Linked DNA regions of Quadrisphaera setariae. Each later gene encodes a partner of the first gene's protein in a complex. Links are inferred from orthologs where the notes say so. Each region holds a gene or a part of one and is shown on either strand. Other genes may lie near its edges.

The links.
Region 2: the proteins of FMM08_RS08285 (region 1) and FMM08_RS21355 are in contact, whole or in part, in a solved structure (PDB 8BNU), measured with the Escherichia coli proteins. The link is inferred for Quadrisphaera setariae from one-to-one orthologs.

What each region holds. Positions count from the first base shown.
Region 1 is NZ_VKAC01000004.1:229,554-233,765, reverse strand. The notes cover bases 1-2,853. They hold FMM08_RS08285 (acetyl-CoA C-acetyltransferase), read left to right. Parts: upstream 1-662; coding sequence 663-2,045; downstream 2,046-2,853. Other genes in these bases: FMM08_RS08280 (3-oxoacyl-ACP reductase), read left to right, coding at 2,072-2,853; FMM08_RS08290 (TetR/AcrR family transcriptional regulator), read right to left, coding at 1-583. Outside these bases: more of FMM08_RS08280, read left to right, coding at 2,854-3,502; FMM08_RS08275 (MaoC/PaaZ C-terminal domain-containing protein), read left to right, coding at 3,499-4,212.
Region 2 is NZ_VKAC01000017.1:75,551-80,762, forward strand. What follows is about bases 1,216-4,153. They hold FMM08_RS21355 (3-hydroxyacyl-CoA dehydrogenase NAD-binding domain-containing protein), read right to left. Parts: upstream 3,733-4,153; coding sequence 1,699-3,732; downstream 1,216-1,698. Other genes in these bases: FMM08_RS21350 (nitroreductase/quinone reductase family protein), read right to left, coding at 1,216-1,599; FMM08_RS21360 (thiolase family protein), read right to left, coding at 3,924-4,153. Outside these bases: FMM08_RS21340 (ATP-grasp domain-containing protein), read right to left, coding at 1-217; FMM08_RS21345 (PhzF family phenazine biosynthesis protein), read right to left, coding at 272-1,159; more of FMM08_RS21350, read right to left, coding at 1,177-1,215; more of FMM08_RS21360, read right to left, coding at 4,154-5,144. UniProt on the Escherichia coli protein: Catalyzes the formation of a hydroxyacyl-CoA by addition of water on enoyl-CoA. Also exhibits 3-hydroxyacyl-CoA epimerase and 3-hydroxyacyl-CoA dehydrogenase activities.

The DNA.
Region 1 (4,212 bases):
CCAGGCCGTGGGCCCACGGCTCGGCGGTCGCGGCGTCGAGGCCGGCGGCGCGCAGCTGGCGGGCGATGGACCGGGCGAACTCGGCGCTGACGGCCTGCGTCAGCCCGGCCAGCGGGTCGGAGGCGCCTCCTGCGGCGCTGGAGCTGCTGGTGGCCATCGAGCCGGCGCCGCGGGTGACGAACCAGTAGACGTCGGGGTCGTGCTCGACCAGGCGCAGGTAGGTGGCGATGACCGCTCCGAGCGCCGCGCGCGGGCGGACGTGCTCGCTGGCGGCGGCCACCAGGTCGCGCAGGATGCGGCGGCTCACGCGGTCGGCGACGGCGAGGTAGAGCTGCTCCTTGTCGGCGAAGTGCCGGTAGAGCGCGGTCTTGCTGGTGCCGGCGGCGGCGGCGATCTCGTCGACGCCCACGCCGGGGCCGTGCTGGGTGATGGCGCGCAGCGCGGCCTGGACCAGCTCCTCGCGGCGGGCGCGGCGGTGCGCCTCCCAGCGGGTGCTGCGTCCGTCGGCGACAGGGGCGGCGGCGGGCACGGCCGGCGCCGGGGCAGCGCCCACCGGCGGGGGCGTCGTCGCGGTGCCGGTCACGGGGCGAGCGTAACCCGATACCGGCAGTACCCGCTACCTCCAGTACCGGATAGACCGCTCCTGCCGGTACCGTCGTCGGGTGGCCACCTCCAACGCCCCCGCCCCCGCCTCCTCGGCGCCACCGACACCGGGGCCGGGGCTGCGCGACGCCGTGGTCGTCGCCGCGGACCGCACCCCCTTCTCCCGCGCCGGGCGCGCCTACGCGCGCGCGTCCAGCCAGGACCTCCTCGCCGCGGCGCTGGACGGGCTCACCGCGCGCACCGGCCTGGCGGGCCAGCGCCTGGGCACCGTGGTCGCCGGGTCCGTCCTGCGCCACAGCACCGACCTCAACCTCACCCGCGAGGCCCTGCTGTCCAGCGCTCTCGCGCCCACCACCCCCACCACCGACCTGTCGATGGCGTGCGCCACCGGCCTGGAGGCCGCGGTCATCGTGGCCAACGCCATCCGCGTCGGGCAGGTCGAGTCCGGCATCGCCGGGGGAGCCGACTCCGCCAGCGACGCGCCGCTCGCCGTCGGCGACGACCTGCGCCGCACGCTGCTCGCCGCACGGGCCGCGCGGTCAGCGGGGCAGCGCCTCAAGGCGCTCGCGGGCCTGCGCCCCAGCGCGCTGCGCGTCGACGCGCCGCGCAACGCCGAGCCCCGCACCGGTCTGTCGATGGGCGAGCACGCGGCGCTGACCGCCGCCGCCTGGGGCGTCAGCCGCGCCGCGCAGGACGGGCTGGCGGCCCGCAGCCACCAGGCGCTGGCGAGGGCCTGGGACGAGGGCTTCTTCGACGACCTCGTCACCAGCTGCCTGGGCCTGCGCCGCGACGACGTGCTGCGTCCCTCCACCACCGTGGAAGCGCTCGCCGCGCTGAAGCCCGTGTTCGGGCGCGACCTGCCCGCTGAGCAGCCCGGTGCCGCCAGCATGACCGCCGGCAACTCCACGCCCCTGACCGACGGCGCCGCCGTCGTCCTGCTGGCCAGCCGCGAGTGGGCGGCGGCCCACCAGCTGCCCGTGCTGGCGCGCGTGGTCGACGCGGAGTCCGCCGCGGTCGACTTCGTCACCGGCACCGACGGCCTGCTCACCGCGCCGGTCTACGCCATGCCGCGCCTGCTCGACAGGATCGGCTGGACCCTCCAGGACGCCGACGTCCTCGAGGTCCACGAGGCCTTCGCCTCCACCGTGCTCGCCACCCTGGCCGCGTGGGAGTCCGAGGAGTTCTGCCGCGAGCGGCTCGGACGCCCGGCCTTGGGCGCCGTCGACAGGACGCGCCTCAACCCCGTCGGCTCCTCCCTGGCCACCGGTCACCCGTTCGCCGCGACCGGCGGTCGCGTGCTCGCCACCGCCGCCAAGCAGCTGCACCAGCTCGCCCAGCAGCAGGGGACCCGCGGCGCCGGCGCGGGCGGGAAGCCCCGCGCGCTCATCTCCGTCTGCGCCGCGGGCGGACAGGGCGTGGTCATGGCGCTGGAGGCGGCGTGAGCGCGCGGCCGGCCCGGGGCTCGCAGGTGAGGGACGTCTACGCGGAGCTGGTCCGCACGGGGCCCGGTGCGGTGGCCGCCCGGAAGCTGGGGCTGCCGCGCCCGGCGGTGCTGCGGCGCCACGAGGCCGGCGCGCCGTTGCTGGACGGCCCCGCGCTCCTGCTGACCACCGGCTCCGGCGCCTCCGCGTTCCGCACCCGCGAGGCCGGTGGGGCGCTCGCCTCGCTGCTGGCGCGGGCCGGCGCCGAGGTCCACCTCGACCTCCCCGACGTGCCCGCGCAGGCGCGCCTCGGCGCGGTGGTCGTCGACGCCACCGGCGCCACCCGCGTCGGCGACCTCGCCGCCCTGGGCCTGGCCCTCGGCCCCGCCGTGCGCCGCCTCGGACCCAGCGCCCGGGTGCTGCTCGTGGGCCGCACCCCGGCCCACCTCGACGGCGTCGACCGCGTGGAGGCCGCCGCCGTCCAGCAGGGCCTGGAGGGGATCGTCCGCACGGTCGGCAAGGAGCTGCGCGCCGGCGCCACCGCCGACCTGCTCCGCCTCGCCCCCGGCGCCGGCCCCGCGGACCTCGACGGGCCGCTGCGCTTCTTCGCCTCCGCGCGCTCGGCGTTCGTCGACGGGCAGGTCGTCGACATCGCCCCCGCGCCGTCGGTGCGGCCGTCGTCCTGGGGGGCCGCCCAGGACGACGACGACGCGCGCCGCGGAGCCGAGCGACCGCTGGACGGGAGCGTGGCCGTCGTCACGGGGGCTGCCCGCGGCATCGGCCGGGCCACGGCGCACGTGCTCGCCCGACAGGGCGCCCACGTGGTCGCCGTGGACGTGCCGGCCGCCAGCGGCGACCTCGCCCGCACCGCCAACGACGTGCGCGGGCAGGCGCTGGCGCTCGACGTCACGGCCCCCGACGCGCCGTCGCGGCTGGTCGAGCACCTGCAGCGGGCGCTGGGTGGGTCCGCGACCGGCCGCCTCGTCGTCGTCCACAACGCCGGGATCACCCGTGACCGGCTGCTGGTCAACCTCGACGCCGCCCGCTGGGAGGCCGTGCTGGGCGTCAACCTCGCGGCCCCGCTGCGCCTGACCGACGCGCTGCTGGACGCGGGGCTGCTCGGGCAGGGCGCGCGCGTGGTGGGCGTCTCCTCGACGTCCGGGTTGGCGGGCAACCGCGGGCAGGCCAACTACGCCGCCTCGAAGGCGGGTGTCGCCGGCATGGTGCGGGCGCTCGCGCCGCGGCTCGCGGAGGTCGGCGCGACGGCCAACGCGGTGGCACCGGGGTTCATCGAGACCGAGATGACGGCGAGGATCCCACCGCTGCTGCGGCAGCTGGGGCGGCGCACCGCGAGCCTGCAGCAGGGCGGGCTGCCGGTCGACGTCGCCGAGACCGTCGCCTGGCTCGCCGAGCCGGCCAGCGCCGGTGTCACCGGCCAGGTGGTCCGGGTCTGCGGCCAGGCGCTGGTGGGCGCGTGAGCGGGCAGAGCCCGGTGGCCCCCGCTGGTGCCGCCGGGTCTGGTGGCGGTGGGGCTGGCGCCGGGGCTGGTGGCTCGGGGTCGGGCAGGTCGCTCACGCGGGTGTACGCGCGGGCGGTGCTGTCAGCGCGCCGCAAGGGCGCCGCTGCGCGGGCTCGGGCTGCGGCGGGGGAGCCGCTGGTCCTGCCCCACGGGCCGGGCGGTGCTCCCGCGGTGCTCGTGCACCCGGGGGTGGCTGTGGGGGCCGATCGCGCCGCGGCGCTGGCGCGCGCCACCGGGGTGCCCCTGCGCCCGGTGCTCCCCGTGCTCGGGCCGCACCTGCTGGCCTTCGGCGCGCAGCTGCAGCTGCTCTCCGCCGAGGAGTTCCCGCTGCCGCTGCCCGGTCTCGTGCACGTCACGCAGGTGGTGCGCCAGCACCGGCCCCTCGCACCCGGGGAGCGCGTGGACGTGCGCGTGGTGGCGCGCGGACCGCTGCCGCACGCGAAGGGCGTCGTCGTCGAGCTGGACTCCACGCTCACCGCCGCCGGCGGTGAGGTGGTGTGGGAGGGCACCAGCGGCTACCTCGCCCGCGGCGCCTCCGCGGGCAGCCCGGACGCCAGCGCCCCCGTCGACGCCAGCGGCGGTCCGACGAGCACCGACCTCGACCTGCCGGAACCGGCGACCCGGACGGTGGCCCGCTGGCGCGTGCCCACCGGCGCCGGTCGGCGCTAC
Region 2 (5,212 bases), on another replicon or contig:
GGAACTCCGCCCGGCGCGTCGCGTAGTCCCACGTGGACCGCACCACGGCGAGGTCGGGCGCGGACCAGTCGACGTCCTCGTCGTCCCACACGACCGGGCGAGCGTCCAGGCCGCGCTCGCGCAGCGCCGCCAGCAGGTGCTGGCCCTCCGGGTCGAGGTCGGGCACCTCCGAGCAGGTCACGAGGGCGACGGAGGGGGCGGTGGAGCGGGCGTTCACGGGGCAGATCATCCCCGAGCCGCCGCCGCGGACCTCACAGGGTCGTCAGGTCGCTCACAGGGCCACGGTGCCGCTGACCCCGACGACGGTCGCCCCGCCCACCCAGACGCGCTCGCCCTCCCTGGCCACGCGCACGCGTCCCCGCCGCGCGAGCGCCGTGCCCTGCGAGGCGGTGTAGGCGTCCGGCAGCCGCACGGAGGCCGCCCCGGAGGTCAGCCACTGGCCGACGCCCGCGTTGAGGCTGCCGGTCACGGGGTCCTCCCACCAGGTGCCGTCCTCGCGGACGAAGGCTCGCACCTCCACCGCCGCGCCGTCGGGGCCGGCGCCCTCGGGGTGCAGGCCCACCAGGCCGACGTCAGCGGGACCGCTGTCCGAGCCGGCGACAGGGACGGCGGCCAGCACGGCCGCGGCGTCGGCCAGCAGCAGCGCCACCCAGCCCGGGCCGTTGTCCACCCAGGCGGCGTCGAGCACGTCATCGGCGCGCACGCCCACCGAGGACGCGGCCGCCAGCAGGTCGGCGGGGTCCACCGGGCCGCTGCGCACCAGCGGAGGTGCCTCGAAGGCGAGCAGCTCCCCGCCGTCGTCGTCAGCGGGGGAGCGCCGGACGGTCACCAGCCCCGCTCCGCACTCCTGCACCACCACGCCCTCGCGCTGCGGGACGCCGCCGGCCTCCAGCCACGAGCGCGCGGAGCCGAGCGTGGGGTGGCCGGCGAACGGCAGCTCGCGTCCGGGCGTGAAGATGCGCACCCGGTAGTCGGCACCGGCAGCGGCCGCCTCCGGCGTGGGAGCGAGCAGGAAGGTGGTCTCTGACAGCTGGGTCCAGCGGGCGAAGGCGCGCAGGGCGTCGTCGTCGAGCCCTTCGGCGTCGTGGACGACGGCGACGGCGTTGCCGCGGGTGAGCTGGTCGGTGAAGACGTCGACCTGCGTGAAGCGCCTGCTCACGGGGTGGGCCGGCCGGGTCAGCGGGGCTCGAGCAGCAGCACGGGGATGACCCGCGGGGCGGCCTTGGCCTCGTAGTCGGCGAAGCCGGGGGAGCGGCGCTTCTGCTCCTCCCACACGGTGTCGCGCTCCTCGCCGTGCAGCTCGCGGGCGCGCACGGCGACCTCGGCGCCGCGGTGCTCGGCGCCGACCTCGGCGGTGGTGTCGGGGGAGGCCAGGAGGTTGGCGTACCACTCGGGGTGGGTGGGGGCGCCCGCCTTGGAGGCGAAGACCGCGAAGGCCTCACCCACCTGCTGGAACACCAGCGGCGCGACGTGCTCGGTGCCGGTGCGGCGGCCGCGGTGGTGCACGAGGATCATCGGCGCCCCCTCGAAGGGCGGGCCGACGCGACCCTCGTTCTCGCGGAACTCCCGGATGACGCGCGTGTTGAAGTCCTCGGCCACGGTGCCAGCATGCCCCACGCACCTCACCGGCGACCACGACGACCGGGGGAGCCGCGCCCGCCGAGGCGTGCGCCGCTCCCCCGGTCGTCGAGGGGGGCGTCAGGCCGGGACGGAGGCGACGCCGCGCGGCAGGAACCGCTGACCGGTGACGCGCTCGGACACCCCGGACCTGTCGAGCAGCGGCAGGATCCCGCCGAGGTGCGCGGGCCAGCCCGCGCCCAGCTGCAGGCACAGGTCGATGTCGCGCGGGTCGGAGACCACGCCCTCGTCGAGCATGCGCCGCGCCTCGTCGGCGAGGGCCTCGAGCACGCGGTCGCGCACCTGCTCCTCGGTGGAGGGGCTGTCGCCGAGCACCAGCACGCCGCGGGCGGCCTCGGTGGTCGTGCGCGTGCCCTTCTCGTAGACACCGGGCAGCCCGGCCTCGACGATGCGCCGCAGGTTGGCCGAGACCGGGAACCGCTCCGGGAACGCCGCGTGCAGCGACTCCGCCACGTGCAGCGCGACCGCAGGACCGACCAGGCCGAGCAGCTCGAAGTTGCTCATCGGCAGGCCGAGGGAGTCGAGCGCGGCCTCGGCCACCTCCACCGGCGTCCCCTCGTCGACGACGACGCTGGCCTCGCTCATGAACCGCGTGAGCAGCCGGTTCACCACGAAGGCGGGCGCGTCCTGCACGAGCACGCACGACTTGCGCAGACCCTTGCCCACGGCGAAGGCGGTGGCCAGCGTGACGTCGTCCGTCGGCGTCTCGCCCGTGGTGCGCACGACCTCCACCAGCGGCATGACGGCCACGGGGTTGAAGAAGTGGAAGCCCACGAGGCGCTCGGGGTGCTCCAGCACCGACGCCATGGCGGTCACCGACAGCGAGGAGGTGTTGGTCATGAGCACGCAGTCCTCCCTGACGACGCGCTCCACCTCCCGGAAGACCTGCTGCTTGACGGACAGCTCCTCGAAGACCGCCTCGATGACGAGGTCGGCGTCCCCGAACGCCACCGCGCTGTCGGTCGTGCCGGTGACGTTCGCCGTCAGCCGCTGCGCCGCGCCGTCGGAGAGGCGCCCCTTCTCGCGGAGCTTCGCGATCTCGCCGTGCACCCACGCCACGCCCTTGGCCACGCGGGCCTCGTCGAGGTCGGTGAGCACGACGGGCACCTTGAGCTGCCGCGCGAACACCAGCGCGAGCTGGCTGGCCATGAGCCCGGCGCCCACCACGCCGACCTTGCCGACAGGCCGCGCGAGCTTCGGGTCGGGCGCACCGGCGGGCTTCTTGGCCCGGCGCTGCACGAGGTCGAAGGAGTACACGCCGGAGCGGAACTCGTCGGTCATGATCAGCTCGGCGAGGGCGTCGTCCTCGGCGGCGAACGCCGCGTCCCGTCCCTGCGGCCCGACGTCGGTGCGGGCGCGGGCCAGCAGCTCCAGCGCCTTGTACGGCGCGGGCGCCGCTCCGTGGAGCTTCGCGTCCACGGCGCCGCGGGTGGCGGCGAGCACGCCGTCCCACAGCCGCTGGTCGCGGCTGACCTCGGGACGGTCGACGACGACGTCGCCGTCGAGCACGCGCGCCGCCCACCGCAGCGACTCCTCGAGGAAGTCGGGGGAGTCGAGGACGACGTCGACCACGCCCAGCTCGAGCGCCTGCTGCGCGGTGAGCGTCTTGTGCGACGCCGGGTTGGCGATGACCACCTGCACCGCCTTCTCGATGCCGACGAGCGCCGGCAGCAGGTGCGTGCCGCCCCAGCCGGGCACCAGGCCGAGGGCGACCTCGGGCAGCGCCAGCCCGCGGGCCACGGAGGAGGCGGTGCGGTAGGTGCACTGCAGCGCCACCTCGAGGCCCCCGCCCATGGCGGGGCCGTTGACGAACGCGAAGGACGGCACGTCCATCTCGCCGAGGCGGCGGAGCTGGTCGTGGCCGTGCTTCGCGACGGCGCGCGCCGCGGCGGGGGAGCTGATGCGGGCGACGTCCTTGAGGTCGGCGCCGACGGCGAAGACGAACGGCTTGCCGGTGATGGCCACGGCCTTCACCGCGCCCTCGCGCACCCGTGCCTCGACGGCGTCGAGGGTGTCGCGCAGCTTCAACAGCCCCGCGGGGCCCAGCGTGGTCGGGCGGCGGTGGTCCTCGGGGTCGTCGGGGGAGTTGTCCATCGTGATGAGCGCGAGGGAGCCCTCCAGGCCCGGGCGGAGGGCCGCGAGCGGCACCTCCTGCCACGGGAAGGACGTCACGCGCTCGGACCCGTTCGGGTCGACCAGGTCCTCAGGGCGGACCACGCCCACGGTGCCGGCGGCGCCCTGGTCGAGGCGGGCCTGCTCGGGTGCTCCCTGCACGGTCTGCTCGCTCACGCCGACTGCTCCTCGCCCTTGCTCGATCCGTCGAAGTGCGGGTTCTCCCACAGCACCGCACCGCCCTGGCCCAGGCCCACGCACATCGCGGTCAGCCCGAACCGGACGTCGGGCCGCTGGGCGAACTGCCGCGCCAGCTGCGTCATGAGCCGCACGCCCGAGCTGGCCAGCGGGTGGCCCACGGCGATGGCGCCGCCCCACGGGTTGACGCGCTCGTCGTCGTCGGCGATGCCGAAGTGGTCGGTGAAGGCCAGCACCTGCACGGCGAAGGCCTCGTTGAGCTCGAACAGGCCGATGTCGTCGATGCTCAGGCCGGTCTTGGCCAGCAGCTTCTCCGTGGCGGGCACCGGGCCGATGCCCATGACCGCCGGGTCGACGCCGGCGAACGCGAAGCCCGCCATCCGCATCGCCACCGGCAGGTCCAGCTCGGCGGCGGTCTCGCCGGAGGCGAGCAGGCACATCGTGGCGCCGTCGTTGAGGCCGGCGGCGTTGCCGGCGGTCACGCGCCCGTGGGGGCGGAAGGGGGTCTTCAGGCCCGCGAGCTGCTCCACGGTGGTGCCGGGGCGGGGCGGCTCGTCGGCCGTCGCCAGGCCCCAGCCGCGCTCGGCGTGGCGCGTGGCCACCGGCACGAGGTCGGGCTGGACGTCCCCGCGCTGGTAGGCGGCGGCCAGCTTGGCCTGCGAGCCCGCGGCGAAGGCGTCGGCGCGCTCGCGGGTCAGGTGCGGGTAGCGGTCGTGGATGTTCTCGGCGGTGCGGCCCATGACCAGGGCGTCGCCGTCGACGACCCTGTCGGCCACGAAGCGGGGGTTGGGGGCGAAGCTCGCCCCGAGCGGGTGGCGGCCCATGTGCTCGACGCCGCCGGCGAGCACCGCGTCGTAGGCGCCGGCCGCGATGCCCGACGCCGTCGTCGTCACCGCGGTCATGGCTCCCGCGCACATCCTGTCGATGGCGAACCCGGGCACGGACTGCGGCAGGCCCGCCAGCATGCCGGCGCTGCGGCCGAGCGTGAGGCCCTGGTCGCCCTCCTGCGTGGTGGCGGCGACGGCCACCTCGTCGATGCGCTCCGGCGGCAGGGACGGGTTGCGCCGGAGGATCTCGCGCAGCAGCCGGACGACCATGTCGTCGGCGCGCGTCTGCGCGTACATCCCCTTCTCGCCTGCCCTGCCGAACGGCGTGCGCACACCGTCCACGAACACCACGTCGCGCCCTGAGAGCACGCGGACCTCCTCGTCGATGGACCACCTGTGCGGTACGAGAGGTACACGGTACTCGCGGTACCGGGTTC